Regions from separate parts of the Mitsuaria sp. CC2 genome, predicted to be linked through region 2. Evidence: predicted binding sites of a transcription regulator. Region 2 holds the regulator's gene; each other region holds the start of a gene.

Region 1 (4,557 bases), on a different contig from region 2:
CTGGGAGGGCGAAGACGCTTGGACCATCATTTGTGACAAGTTGTCAGCCGCATTATGGTCGCCCCACATTCAGGTGACATCCCCTGGGGCACGGGGACGTGCGACCTGGGGAAAGCCCGGTGCTGGCGCGACCACGCGACCGGCGGGGTCGAATGATTCTGGGCGATTGGCGCGCCCGGTTTCGGCAAGGCGCCAGCCGACTTCGTATCGAATCGCAACGGCGTGTTGCCGTGCGAACGAAAAAAGGGGTCGCCGAAGCGACCCCTTTCGAGAACGTGAGTCCCGGGCCTGAAGCGCGGTGGGCGCACCGCGCGACGGGCTCAGGCGGACATCACATGTCCATGCCCATGCCGCCCATGCCGCCGGGCATGGCCGGGCCGGCGGACTCGTCCTTCGGCGCTTCGGCGACCATGCATTCGGTCGTCAGCATCAGCGAGGCCACGGACGCGGCGTTCTGCAGCGCGGTGCGGGTCACCTTGGTCGGGTCCAGGATGCCCATCTCGATCATGTCGCCGTAGGTGCCGTTGGCCGCGTTGTAGCCGTGGTTGCCGGAGCCGGCCAGCACGGTGTTGACGACGACCGACGACTCTTCACCGGCGTTGTAGACGATCTCGCGCAGCGGGGCTTCGATGGCCTTCAGGATCAGCTTGATGCCGGCGTCCTGGTCGGCGTTGTCGCCCTGGATGGTGCCAGCGGCCTGACGGGCGCGCAGCAGCGCGACGCCGCCGCCGGCCACGATGCCTTCTTCAACGGCGGCACGGGTGGCGTGCAGCGCGTCTTCGACACGGGCCTTCTTTTCCTTCATCTCGACTTCGGTGGCGGCACCGACCTTGATGACGGCGACGCCGCCGGCCAGCTTGGCCACGCGCTCTTGCAGCTTCTCGCGGTCGTAGTCGCTGGTGGCTTCCTCGATCTGGACGCGGATCTGCTTGACGCGCGCCTGGATGTCGTCGTTGGAACCGTTGCCGTCGATGACGGTGGTGTTTTCCTTGCCCACTTCGACGCGCTTGGCCTGGCCCAGGTCAGCCAGCGTGACCTTCTCGAGCGACATGCCGACTTCCTCGGCGATCACCTTGCCGCCGGTCAGGATGGCCAGGTCTTCCAGCATCGCCTTGCGGCGGTCGCCGAAGCCCGGGGCCTTCACGGCGACGACCTTCAGGATGCCGCGGATCGTGTTGACGACCAGGGTCGCCAGCGCTTCGCCGTCGACTTCTTCAGCAATGATCAGCAGCGGGCGGCCCGACTTCGCGACGGCTTCCAGGGTCGGCAGCAGATCGCGGATGTTCGAGATCTTCTTGTCGTAGAGCAGGACAAACGGGTTGTCCAGGATCGCCGACTGCTTTTCCGGGTTGTTGATGAAGTACGGCGACAGGTAGCCGCGGTCGAACTGCATGCCTTCGACGATGTCGAGTTCGTTGTCCAGGCTCTTGCCGTCTTCGACGGTGATGACGCCTTCCTTGCCGACCTTCTCCATCGCGTCCGCGATGATCTTGCCGATGGATTCGTCGGAGTTGGCCGAGATCGTGCCGACCTGGGCGATTTCCTTGGACGTGGTGGTGGCCTTGGAGGCCGCCTTCAGCTGGGTGACCAGGGCGGTGACCGCCTTGTCGATGCCGCGCTTCAGGTCCATCGGGTTCATGCCCGCGGCCACGTACTTCATGCCTTCGCGGACGATGGCCTGGGCCAGGACGGTGGCGGTGGTGGTGCCGTCACCGGCGTTGTCCGAGGTCTTGGAAGCGACTTCCTTGACCATCTGGGCGCCCATGTTCTGCAGCTTGTCCTTGAGCTCGATCTCCTTGGCGACCGAGACACCGTCCTTCGTGACGGTGGGGGCGCCGAACGAGCGCTCCAGCACCACGTTACGGCCCTTGGGGCCCAGCGTGACCTTGACCGCGTTGGCCAGGATGTTCACGCCTTCGACCATGCGGGCACGGGCCTCGCCGCCGAAGACAACGTCTTTTGCTGCCATGTGTATTTCTCCGAATTCTCTATCTGGATGAATGTCTGTCGCGGTCGCCGATTACTTGGCGATGACGGCGAACAGATCTTCCTCGCGCATGACGAGCAGCTCGTCGCCGTCGACCTTGACGGTCTGGCCGCTGTACTTGCCGAACAGGACGCGGTCGCCGACGGCGACGTTCAGGGCGACGAACTCACCCTTGTCGTTGCGCTTGCCCGGGCCGACGGCCAGCACTTCACCCTGGTCGGGCTTCTCGGCGGCGTTGTCGGGGATGACGATGCCGGAGGCCGTCTTGGTTTCGTTTTCCAGGCGCTTAACGATCACGCGATCGTGCAGAGGACGCAGTTTCATCAGATCTCCTTGACTATGCAGACTTGCTTCAATGACCCGCCGTGCGCTGAACGCACAAGCCAGTCCATCACAAGAAGTAAGCCCCTCAGCCAGGGCCGCGGGGCTTGTTAGCACTCGACCTTCGCGAGTGCTAGCAGGGAGATTATATGGACGGGTGGTGACGTTTCAAGGGCGCGGCTGAAGCCGTAGATGCCGGGAGGAGATTCGCAGGGCGGCGGGGGAGGGATTGTCCGTACGGGAAACACACCAGCCGTTGGGCGTGCGGCATTCGATTCAACCCGCCGCAAAACGCCGTCGTGAAGCGGCGTCTCGTGACATCAAGGTTGAGGGCACACGTGACGGGATCGCAAGCGTCATGGCGGGTTCCTAGGAGTATTGGTCGGAAAGGCCGTCACGATTTGGCCGATGAAGTGTCCGCGTTGGGAAAGCGCGCCCTTGCGATAAAACGTTTCTGGTTGAGCAGCGGGCACCCGGCCTATCCGGTGTTCTGGGACTTCGCCTATGCTTTCCTGGAAGAACGGTCGGCGACGATCTTGATCGGATCGAGTTCGGACTAGCGTTCCTCAATGAGGGCCTGATCGGCGGCCGGCGCATCGCGATGAGAAGATCCGGAGCAATGGCCAAACAGTTCAGCTACCACGCAACGGACAGCGACGTCGCTGCGATTCAGGACCTCCTGGTCGCTTCCGGGGACGTCGACGTCCTGTCAGACACTGCGACGGACGATCTGGCGGATCTGTTGCCGCTGGAGCGGTTGGCCATCCCTGTGTCCGCCGCGGGTCAGGTTTCCCTGACCAGCTACCTGCCGCCGAAGTCGCTACCGCGCAGGGTCATCTTGAAACGGCTGAGCCCGGTGAAGACGCACGTCGATCTTGAGAATTCCCATCTGATCGAATTGATCCGCCCGTACTACACCGGGTCGGAGATGCGCTGGGGACGGCTGTACTTCCACAACCGGGTCTTCGTCGACGGCAAGTGGGTCGCCAAGGATCCGGCCTTCTGCAAGTGGGCAGACGGCGTCATGACACGCGTGCGCAAATCGCTGCGCTACGACGGGCCGTCGGTCTACACGGCCAAGGCCGCAGCGGCCGCCTTCGCAGCGGGGACGTTGAAGGACATCTCCTGACGGTGCTGGGGTCAGCGCCGCCACGGACCGATTGCCTTTGACGCGAGCAGATGGTCCAGCGACCATCGGCCCGGCCCCCGACCGACCAGATAGAGCATCGGCGCCGCCCAGCTCAGGTGGGTCGGCCAGCCCGACGGATAGACGAAGGTCTGGATCACCGCCGTCATCCCCAGCACGCCGAGCGCCGCGACCCGCGTGCACAGCCCCAGCACGAGCAGGATGGGCAGCACGTGCTCCGCCCCCGTGGCGAGGTAGGCCGCCACCTCCGGCGGGATCAGCGGGAGCTTGTAGTCCTGGCGGAACAGCAGGAAGGTCGTGTCGGTCAGGGTGAACCAGCCTTCGACCTTGGTGCGGCCGGACAGCCAGAAGACGCCCGCGATGCTGAAGCGGCAGGCCAGTGCGATGAGGTCGGGCGAGATGAGGCGCTCCAGGCGATCGCGGATGGCCGCCAGGAACCCGGCGGAGTCGCGCCCGGCGCGAGAGGTGGCAGTGATGGTGTTCATGACGGGATCTCCATGACGCCCGTGAAGGCGCCGTGATTGAGCAGGCGGCCCAGCGCGGTGCCGGGAGTGAAAGCAGGGAAGCGGTCTTGGACCGCGTCGAGGGCGGGTCCGAGCGGCTCACCGGCGGCGCAGGCATCGAGCAGCGCGCACTCGGCGGCGGCGACCTCCAGCGCGACGACCGCGCCCGACGGCCGCGTGAGCAGCGCGCCCTGTCCGAGCCAGTGCGGCGGGTTGGGGTCGTCGGCGCCGGTGCGGGCGGCATGCCACAGGCTGAATGCGGGCCAGTCCTCAGACCAGCGCCATCGCGCCGCGGGGTGGGGCACCAGCCGCGACGCGGCCAGCCGTTCGGGGTCGAAACGCGCCAGCGACGTCGGGTCGAGCACCGGTGCGTCGACCGCGACATGACTTTCGCCCCAGAAGCGATCCAGACGGGCCACGTCGCCGAGCCAGGGCAGCTCGCCGCCGGCGAGCGCAGCATCGAGGAAGGCCGGGAAGGACGCGCCGTAGTGCTGGAGGTCGCCGCCCGACGGCGGATCGGCCCGCACGGCGTCCAGCGCCACCGCCTGCATCCAGGCGTCGCCGGTCAGGCGATGGACCGATGGATACAGCGAGATCAA
Region 2 (4,557 bases):
GGGCGGGTCAGGCCTTGCCAGGCGTGCTGGCCGTGGATGTCGAGCAGGTGCTCGGCCAGCTCGCGCAGCTGGGCGACGGTGGCGGTGCCGCCGTTGATCCAAGCGCGGCTCTTGCCTTGGGCGTCGATGACGCGGCGGAGCAGGAGGGATTCCTCGCCCGATTCGAAGCCGGCTTCTTCGAGCCAGGAGGCGAGGGCGGGGGGGCGGTCGAACTCGGCGGAGATTTCGGCGCGGGAGGCGCCTTCGCGGACGACGGCGGCGTCGCCGCGGGAGCCGAGGGCGAGCTGGAGGGCGTCGATGAGGATGGACTTGCCGGCGCCGGTTTCACCGGTGAGGGCGGAGAACCCGGCGGCGAAGTCGAGTTCGAGCGCCGGGACGATGACGAAGTCCTTGAGTTCGAGGCGGCGCAGCATCAGGTGTTGCCCTCGTTCCAGCGGAGCTTGCGGCGCAGGGTGGCGTAGTAGGACCAGCCGCTGGGGTGGAGGAAGGGGGCGCGGTGCTGGGAGCGGCGCACGGTGATGCAGTCGCCGTGGAGGAGGGAGGCGAGGGATTGCATGTCGAAGTTCACCGACGCGTCGCGGCCGGCGACGATGGTGAGGCGGACCTCGCCGTTGTCGGGCAGCACGATGGGGCGGTTGGAGAGGGCGTGGGAGGCGATGGGCAGGAGGACCCATCCGCCGATGCCGGGGTGGAGGATGGGGCCGCCGGCGGAAAGGGCGTAGGCGGTGGAGCCGGTGGGGGTGCCGACGATGACGCCGTCGGCGCGCATGTTGGCGACGAACTCGTCGCCGACGTCGACGCGCAGCTCGACCATGGCGGCGGTGGCGCCGCGGGAGACGACGACGTCGTTCAGGGCGACGCCGGAGAAGATCTGTTCCCCGTCGCGGATCACGGCGCCTTCGAGGAGGGAGCGGTGTTCGATCTCGAAGTCGCCGGCGAGGATGGGGGCGAGGGCGTCCTTGAACTGGTCGGCGGAGATGTCGGTGATGAAGCCGAGGCGTCCCTGGTTGATGCCCACGAGGGGGAGGTTGTACCGGGCCACCTGGCGGGCGAAGCCGAGCATGGTGCCGTCGCCGCCGACGACGATGGCGAGGTCGCACTGGGCGCCGAGTTCGGCGTGGGAGAGGCCGGGGAGGGCGGTGATGCCGGTGCTGTCGGCGGTTTCCTGTTCGAGGGAAACATCCAATCCCTGGGAGGCGACAAAATCGGCAATCTCTTCCAGGATGGGCCGGATGCCCCTGGACTGGGGTTTCCCGACGATGGCCACGTGGCGGAAGCGCTTGGACATGGCGGGAATTACACCACAGCGATGTGCTGGGACCGGGGGTGCGGAGGGGGTGCCGGCGCCGGGTTCTTTAGAATGAAAAACATGCTCGACGATCGCGCGAAGACACTGCTGAAGGCTCTGGTGGAGCGGTACATCGCCGACGGTTCGCCGGTGGGGTCGCGCACGCTGTCCAAGGCGTCGGGGCTGGAGCTGAGTCCGGCGACCATCCGCAACGTGATGGCGGACCTGGAGGAGCTGGGTCTGATCGCCAGCCCGCACACCAGCGCGGGGCGGATTCCGACGGCGCGGGGCTACCGGCTGTTCGTGGACACCTTGCTGACGGCCAAGCCGGGCGGGGTGCGGGAGGGGGCGGGCAGCTTCGAGAGCCAGTTGTTGCCTGACCAGCCGCAGAAGGTGATTGCCAACGCGGCGCAGCTGCTGAGCAGCCTGTCGAGTTTCGTGGGGGTGGTCACGTCGCCGCGCAAGACGGCGGTGTTCCACCACATCGAGTTCCTGAAGCTGGGGGACCGGCGGGTGCTGGTGATCATGGTGTCGCCGGCGGGGGATGTGCAGAACCGGCTGGTGTTCACCGCGCAAGACCTGACCCAGTCGGACCTGACGGAGGCCAGCAACCGGCTGAACGCGCACTACTCGGGGCTGAGCCTGGATGTGGTGCGGGACCGCTTGAGGTCGGAGGTGGATCAGCTGCGCGGGGAGATCGCCAAGCTCATGAGCGCGGCGGTGGACGTCGGGCAGCAGGGGGTGACGGAGCACGAGCCGATGATCCTCTCGGGGGAGAGGAACCTGCTGACGGTGCAGGACTTCAGCCACGACATGGGGAGCCTGCGGCGGATGTTCGACATGTTCGAGCAGAAGACGCAGCTGATGCGGCTGCTGGATGTGTCGAGCCGGGCGGAGGGTGTGCGGATCTACATCGGCGGGGAGAGCCAGGTCGTGCCGGTGGAGGAGCTCTCCATCGTGTCCGCGCCGTACGAGGTGGACGGGGAGGTGGTCGGGACGCTGGGCGTCATCGGACCGACCCGGATGGCCTACGACCGCATGATCGAGATCGTCGACATCACGTCGAGGATGGTGAGCAACGCGTTGTCGCAGAAGTGAGCCGGGCGGCGGAGGCCGCAAGCATGCTTACAATCCGCCCCTCCGGTGCAACGCCGGAACCAACGAACCCGCCAGGGTTCGTATATGCGATTACCCCCGGGGGCCGTTAGCTCAGTTGGTTAGAGCAGAGGACTCATAATCCTTTGGTCACAGGTTCAAGTCCTGTACGGCCTACCAAAATTCTCATATGACGACTGCCGTCGCGGCGACTTTGATTGCCTGGGTTTTGGCGATCTTCGTCAAAACGCTACCCTCTCCTTAGTCCTTTCCAGGAGCTTGGAGCCCGAGATTGGCCTGCGATGCGGTCTGCATCACCTTGGCGGACAAATCCGCTCCTGTCACGTCCTCATAACGGGCTGGGATGCGCTCTTTCAATCGGAACAGCCGCTTGTTGGCTGTGCGAGTGAGCTGGTGGTAGGTGGTGGCCTGGACACGCCCGCGCACCACGTCATCCTCCTTGATCACCTTCTCCGCCGCCGTCTTGGCTGCAATTTCGTGCCCTACGACGAAGGCCCGGAACATCGGCGTCCCCTCAAGGGCACCGCTTTCAAGAAAGTCCTGGATGTAGCCGTCGGCCTGCGTCATCTCATCGCGGCCGATCGCCGAGCGCCCCTTCTTCAACTCGATGATCAGCACGCTTTGTATGCGAGTGAGCGTTGAGTCCGTCTGGTCAAATCCTTCGGTCCCCACGATAGAGCAGGTCGAGTCCTTAAGCACGAGGATGTCCGGGCGCTTCTTCGCGTTGGCGAACGCCTCTGCTGAAAGCTTCTTGCCGAACACCTTCGCTGCCGCAGTCTTCAGGCTGACGTTGGAGGCGTATTCGCTGCTGTCGAACTCCGGGCCGAAAAGCCATCGCGCCTGAGTCACTAGCGGATGCAGCGTGTGCAATTCGTCGGCCGATTCATCGCCAGAGAGTTTTTCGATTGCCGCGATCACCGTCAGGCGCTGATCGATCTCGTCGAGCACCGATAGCGCGTCCTTCACTGTCCATTCGCTCAGTAGCCGGTCAAGCCCCTCGATGTCCGACTCGTCGAGCTTCGTGAGCTTGTCGAGCAACGCGGCGCCGCCGCGGGCCTTCTCGATGGTTATCAGCGCCTGCACCGCGGCCGACAGCACGTCCTGCGAGACGGTCGGCGTGGCCTTCACCAGATCGCGTGCGAAGCTGGCGACCTCGGCTCGTCCCAGGGGCGAGAGCTCCTTGAAGTCCTCGCGATTCTTGACCAGGGCCTCTTCGGAGCTCTCCTCCACCAGCGTCGCAGAGAGCTGCGCGAAGACCTTCTTGGCATAGTCGCGGGCGGCCTCAAAAAGGGCATCGACCTTCTTGCCGCTCTTGAAACGGACCCAGTCCTGCTCGACCTCAGGCAGCCAACCGTCGTCGGCCTTGATGACGATCGAGAAGCGCTTGGCGAAGCGCGCGCGGCCATCGATCACAGCCTCCGAGCCGACCACCCAGCTCGGCACGCCGACCAAGCGCCCATTCACCCAGAAGGCGATGCCTTGGTAGAGGGTGTATTTGGCCGTCCGCGTCGTGTCGACGACGAAGGCCTCGGCCGGCGGGCAGCCGGGGATCTGCAAGTCCTGCTTCTCGATGAGCCCAGTTTGGTCGGCCAGCGCAACCGACACCCCATTGACCCGGACGACAAACTGGGGATCGTGGACGAAGCGCCCCGCCAAGATCTCGCGGATGGCGTCGGCGTCGGGCAAGTGCCGCTGGACGATGACGGAGAGCTTGGTCCCGTGTCCCTTGCGTATGGAGGAGCCCTCCTTCTCGATCTTGAAGGGGTTCTCCTCGCTCTGGGTGCCGATGTCGAAGCTCGCGCCCTTGTCTTCGCGCCAAGTCTCCACCGAATACTGGTCGGCGAAGCACAGCAGCCCGTGGCGGCCGACGCCGTTGCGCCCATAGGCCTTGCGCCGCCAGCCTTGGCGCTCCGGCGGGAACTCGACCAAGGCGCTTTGGTGCTTGAGGCGGTTGTAGCCCAGTTTCATCCAACGGGCTTTGAACTGGCCGGCATTCATGCCGTGCCCATCGTCCTCAACCGTCAGCGCCAGCTCATTGGTCGGAGGGATCGTCAAATCCACAAGGGATGCGCCGGCGTCCCAAGCGTTGGCCACGAGCTCAGTGAGCGCGACCTCGGGATCTTGGGCGATGCGCCCGAGTGTGCGGACGAGGT
Region 3 (4,557 bases), on a different contig from region 2:
TGCCGATGCTCGACGGCGGCGCCGCCCTGCCCTTCGCGATCGCGGGTCTGGCCGGCACCGCGCTGCTGGGCCTGCTGCTGCTGTCCGTCACCGGCAGCACCGCGCGGGTCGCCCGGCGGGTCGAGGAAGCCACCCACCGCCTGCGCGCCAGCGAGGAGCGCTTCCGGGACATCGTCGAACACGCGCCGATCGGCGTGGTTACCTGCGACCTCAACGCCAGGCCTCAGGAGATCAACCCCTACTTCTGCCAGCTGCTGGGCATGAGCCTCGAGCAGCTGAAGGCGCGCTCCATCCTGGCGATCACCCATCCCGAGGACCGGGCCGAGGACAGCCGGCTCGGCATGGCGCTGATCCGGGGCGAACTCGGTCGCTACAGCCGCGTCAAGCGCTACATCGGCGGCCAGGGTCAGGTCATCACCGTCCGGTCCACCGTCAGCCTGCTGCGCGACGCGCAGGGCCAGCCGTCGCGCTTGCTGGGCGTGGTCGAGGACATCGGCGAACAGCTCCGGCTCGCGGAGCTGGAGCGCATCCATGAGGCCGAACTCGCGGCCAACCGCGCCAAGAACGAGTTCCTCTCCCGGATGAGCCATGAGCTCCGCACCCCGCTGAACGCGATGCTGGGCTTCTCGCAACTGCTGGAGTCGGACCCCGAGTCGGCGCTGAGCGCGCGGCAGCGCGGCTGGCTGGCGCAGATCCAGCAATCGGGCTGGCACCTGCTGGCCATGATCAATGACACGCTGGACCTGTCGCGCCTGGACGCCGGCGGCCTGCGCGTGCAGATCGACGACCAGGACCTGGCGCCCATCGTCTCGGACAGCCTGGCGATGATCGAGACCCAGCGCCAGCGTCGGGGGGTGGCGGTGGACGTCGAGCTCGCGCCCGACGCCGGCCGGCTGCGCGCCGACGCCACCCGGCTCAAGCAGGTCCTGACCAACCTCCTCAGCAACGCCGTCAAGTACAACCACGAGGGCGGACGGGTCCGGCTGCGGGCACGACGCATCAACGATTCGCAGGTTGAACTCAGCGTGAGCGACACCGGCCCCGGCCTCACGGAGGGTCAGATGGGGCAGCTGTTCCAACCCTTCAACCGGTTGGGGCGCGAGGTGGGCGCCATCGAGGGGACGGGGATCGGGCTGGTGATCACGCAGCGGCTGCTGGCGCTGATGGGCAGCCGCCTGCGGGTGGCCAGCATCGCCGGCGAGGGGGCCACTTTCAGCTTTGATCTTCCGATTTCTTCGGTAGATCAATGACTTAAGTCGGTCCTAAGACGGCAGGCTCACACTCGGTTTCAAGGGTAGCCCTCCCGTGACCCAGCCGATCTGGCGAGCCTTAGCACTCCTCCCGCATGAGTGCTAATATCGTTGGCGTCGGGTCGGAGGACCGCCCCGATACAGGAGCAACGAACCCATGTCCAACACCCTTGCATTGAAGGTCCGCGATCCCTGGTCCCTGGTGCCGTCGCTCGGGAACCTGGATGCGTACATCACGGCGATCAACCACATCCCGCTGCTGACGCCGGAAGAAGAGAAGGATTACGCCACGCGTCTGAAGACGCATGGCGACGTGGACGCGGCCGGCCGGCTGGTGCTGTCGCACCTGCGGCTGGTGGTGTCGATCTCGCGCCAGTACCTGGGGTACGGGCTGCCGCAGGGCGACCTGATCCAGGAAGGCAACGTGGGCCTGATGAAGGCGGTCAAGCGCTTCGATCCGGAGCAGAACGTCCGCCTGGTCTCGTACGCGATGCACTGGATCAAGGCCGAGATCCACGAGTACATCCTGAAGAACTGGCGCATGGTCAAGGTCGCGACGACCAAGGCGCAGCGCAAGCTGTTCTTCAACCTGCGCTCGAAGAAGCACGCGCTGAAGGAACACGCCGAGAACCAGCAGCGCACCTCGCTGACGGAAGCCGAGATCGCCTTGGTGGCGGAAGAGCTGAACGTCAAGCCCGAGGACGTGGTCGAGATGGAGACGCGGCTCTCCGGCGGCGATGTGGCACTGGAACCGCAGACCGACGACGACGGGGAGACTTTCGCGCCGATCGCCTACCTGGCGGACGACGCGCAGGAACCGACGCGGGTGATCGAGTCCCGGTCCCGCGACCGTCTGGCCACGGACGGCCTGCAGAAGGCGCTGGACCTGCTGGACGACCGCAGCCGCCGCATCGTCACGGAGCGTTACCTGAACGTCAACGACGACGGTTCGGGCGGCATGACGCTGCACGAGCTGGCGGCCGAGTACAAGGTCTCCGCGGAGCGGGTCCGACAGATCGAAGTCGCTGCGATGAAGAAGATGCGCAAGGCGATGGTGGCGGAAGCCGCTTGATCCGAGCCTGCTCGATCGCCTGATAGACGCCCCATGACGAAGGCCCCGCGATGCGGGGCCTTTGTCTTTTTCGATGCCACCACCACCCGTGCCTGAGGCCTGCGGGGGCCAGGGGGTTGACCCGATTTGTGGAACATGTGACACGTATGAGGGCCGGCCCCCTGGCCCCCGCAGGCCGAGCGCTGGTTTACTGCCCAGCGATCAACGCCTTGATATCGCTCATCAACGCCTGCGCGCCCGCGCCGTAGCGTGAGAACACCCGCACCCGTCCTTGCGGATCGAACAGGAAGCTGGCCGCCGTGTGGTCCATGGTGTAGCTGTCGGGGGTCTTTCCCGGCACCTTGGCGTAGTAGATCTTGAATTCTTTGGCCGTCTCCTTGAGCTGCTCCGGCGAGCCGCGCAGCGCGACGAAGCCGGGGTCGAAGCTGTCGAGGTAGGCCTTCAGCAGCTCGGGCTTGTCGCGTTCCGGATCCACGGTGACGAACACGCCCTGGACCTTGTCGCCGTCCGGCCCGAGGGCCTTCTTGACCTGCGCCAGTTCGGCCAGCGTGGTCGGGCAGACGTCCGGGCACTGCGTGAAGCCGAAGAACACGACCACGACCTTGCCCTTGAAGTCGTCCAGTGTGCGCGTCTTGCCGTTCTGGTCGGGCAGGCTGAAGCCGCGCGCGTAGGCCGCGCCGGTCAGGTCCACGCCCTGGAAGCTGGCCTTGGGCGCCGAGGAGAAGCCCAGCTTGTCGCAGCCCGACAGCAGCGTCGCCGCGCCGAGGGCGCCCAGGGAACCCAGGGCGCCGAGTCCGAGAGAACGTCGCGAGATCATCCGTACATCCGATCCGAAGGAAGGTTCCGAGGTCCGTCGTCCGAGTCAGCTCAACTGATCCACGGACTGACGTAGTGGTCCAGCAGCAGCGCGCCGAAGAGCAGCGACAGGTGCAGGAGCGAGAACATGAAGGTCTTGCGCGCCAGCGCTTCCGAATATGCTCTCCACAGCTTGAAGGCGTAGTAGCAGAACATCAGCCCCAGCACGAGGGCCGCAGCCAGGTAGATCCAGCCGCTCATGCCCGTCAGGAAAGGCAGCAGCGTCGCCGCGAACAGGATCCAGGTGTAGAGGAAGATCTGCAGCCGGGTGAACTCGTTGCCGTGCGTGACCGGCAGCATCGGCAGGCCGGCCTTGCGGTAATCCTCGCTGCGGTACAGCGCCAGCGCCCAGAAGTGCGGCGGCGTCCACAGGAAGATGATCAGGCACATCAGCCAGGCTTCGGAGCCCAGCTCGCCGCGCATCGCCGCCCAGCCCAGCACCGGCGGCATCGCGCCCGACGCGCCGCCGATCACGATGTTCTGCGGCGTCGTCGGCTTCAGGACCATCGTGTAGATGATCGCGTAGCCGACGAAGGTCGCGAAGGTCAGCCACATCGTCAGCGGGTTCACCAGCACGTACAGGATCGCCGACCCCAACGCGCACAGCGCGCCCGAGAACAGCAACGTCTGGTTGCGGCTGAGCTCGCCGCGCGCGGTCGGACGCCACGCGGTGCGCTTCATCTTGGCGTCGATGTGCTGCTCGATCAGGCAGTTGAACGCCGCCGCCGCGCCCGCCACCAGCCAGATGCCGCCGGTGCCGGCGATCAGCCGCACCCACTCGTCGCCCTGCGGTAGGCCGGGGATCGCCAGCGCCATGCCGATGAACGCGCAGAACACGATCAGCTGCACGACCCGGGGCTTGGTCAGTTGGTAGAACTGCCACCAGCGGGAGGGCATGGCGGCCTGCGTCGCGGAACTCATTTCGAACCCATCGTCAGGATGCCGGCGCGCACCGGCGCCGGCTCAATCACAGTGGTCGTCCGGCCGGCACGCAGCCGCGCCAGCACGATCGCACACATCAGCAGGAGCGCCGCGGCGCCGCCGGTATGGGCCAGCGCAGCCACCAGCGGCCACCCCAGCACCACGTTCGACAAGCCCGAGGCCAGTTGCCACGCGCCCACCGCCAGCAGGCGGCGCGCCCAGCGCCGGGCTTCGAGCCCTTCACCGCCGGCCTCGACACCGCCCTGGCGCCACAGCGCCCAGGCCAGCGCCAGCAACGCGGCGAACACGATCATCGCGCCGCCACGATGCGCCAGGTGGATCGCCGTCAGCGCCTCGAACGGCAACCAGCCGCCGTGGGCGCCGCGACCCAGTTCGCGCCACAGCGTGAAGCCATGTTCGAAGTCGGTCGGCGGCAGCCATTGTCCCTGGCAGGTCGGG

Evidence for each region. Region 2 encodes HrcA, which represses chaperone genes, less so after heat shock. Its sites were predicted from a motif close to TTAGCACTCNNNNNNNNNGAGTGCTAA; they were not measured.
Region 1: groES (co-chaperone GroES) is a predicted target of HrcA. The motif match lies at 2,419-2,445, and genes of this name have one in related genera.
Region 3: rpoH (RNA polymerase sigma factor RpoH) is a predicted target of HrcA. The motif match lies at 1,330-1,356, and genes of this name have one in related genera.

The regions. Positions count from the first base shown of each region.
Region 1 is NZ_JARVXN010000039.1:2,703-7,259, reverse strand. Features, by position in the region: gene PV762_RS25260 (DUF1631 family protein) at 1-30, opposite strand, end outside; gene groL (chaperonin GroEL) at 332-1,969, opposite strand; gene groES (co-chaperone GroES) at 2,021-2,311, opposite strand; gene PV762_RS25245 (hypothetical protein) at 2,928-3,437, shown strand; gene PV762_RS25240 (DoxX family protein) at 3,449-3,940, opposite strand; gene PV762_RS25235 (DNA-binding domain-containing protein) at 3,937-4,557, opposite strand, start outside.
Region 2 is NZ_JARVXN010000025.1:10,912-15,468, reverse strand. Features, by position in the region: gene recN (DNA repair protein RecN) at 1-413, opposite strand, end outside; gene PV762_RS17600 (NAD kinase) at 413-1,288, opposite strand; gene hrcA (heat-inducible transcriptional repressor HrcA) at 1,370-2,386, shown strand; tRNA gene PV762_RS17590 (tRNA-Ile) at 2,487-2,563, shown strand; gene PV762_RS17585 (ATP-binding protein) at 2,645-4,557, opposite strand, start outside.
Region 3 is NZ_JARVXN010000014.1:45,296-49,852, forward strand. Features, by position in the region: gene PV762_RS09950 (CHASE domain-containing protein) at 1-1,250, shown strand, start outside; gene rpoH (RNA polymerase sigma factor RpoH) at 1,408-2,322, shown strand; gene PV762_RS09960 (SCO family protein) at 2,510-3,139, opposite strand; gene cyoE (heme o synthase) at 3,190-4,098, opposite strand; gene PV762_RS09970 (COX15/CtaA family protein) at 4,095-4,557, opposite strand, start outside.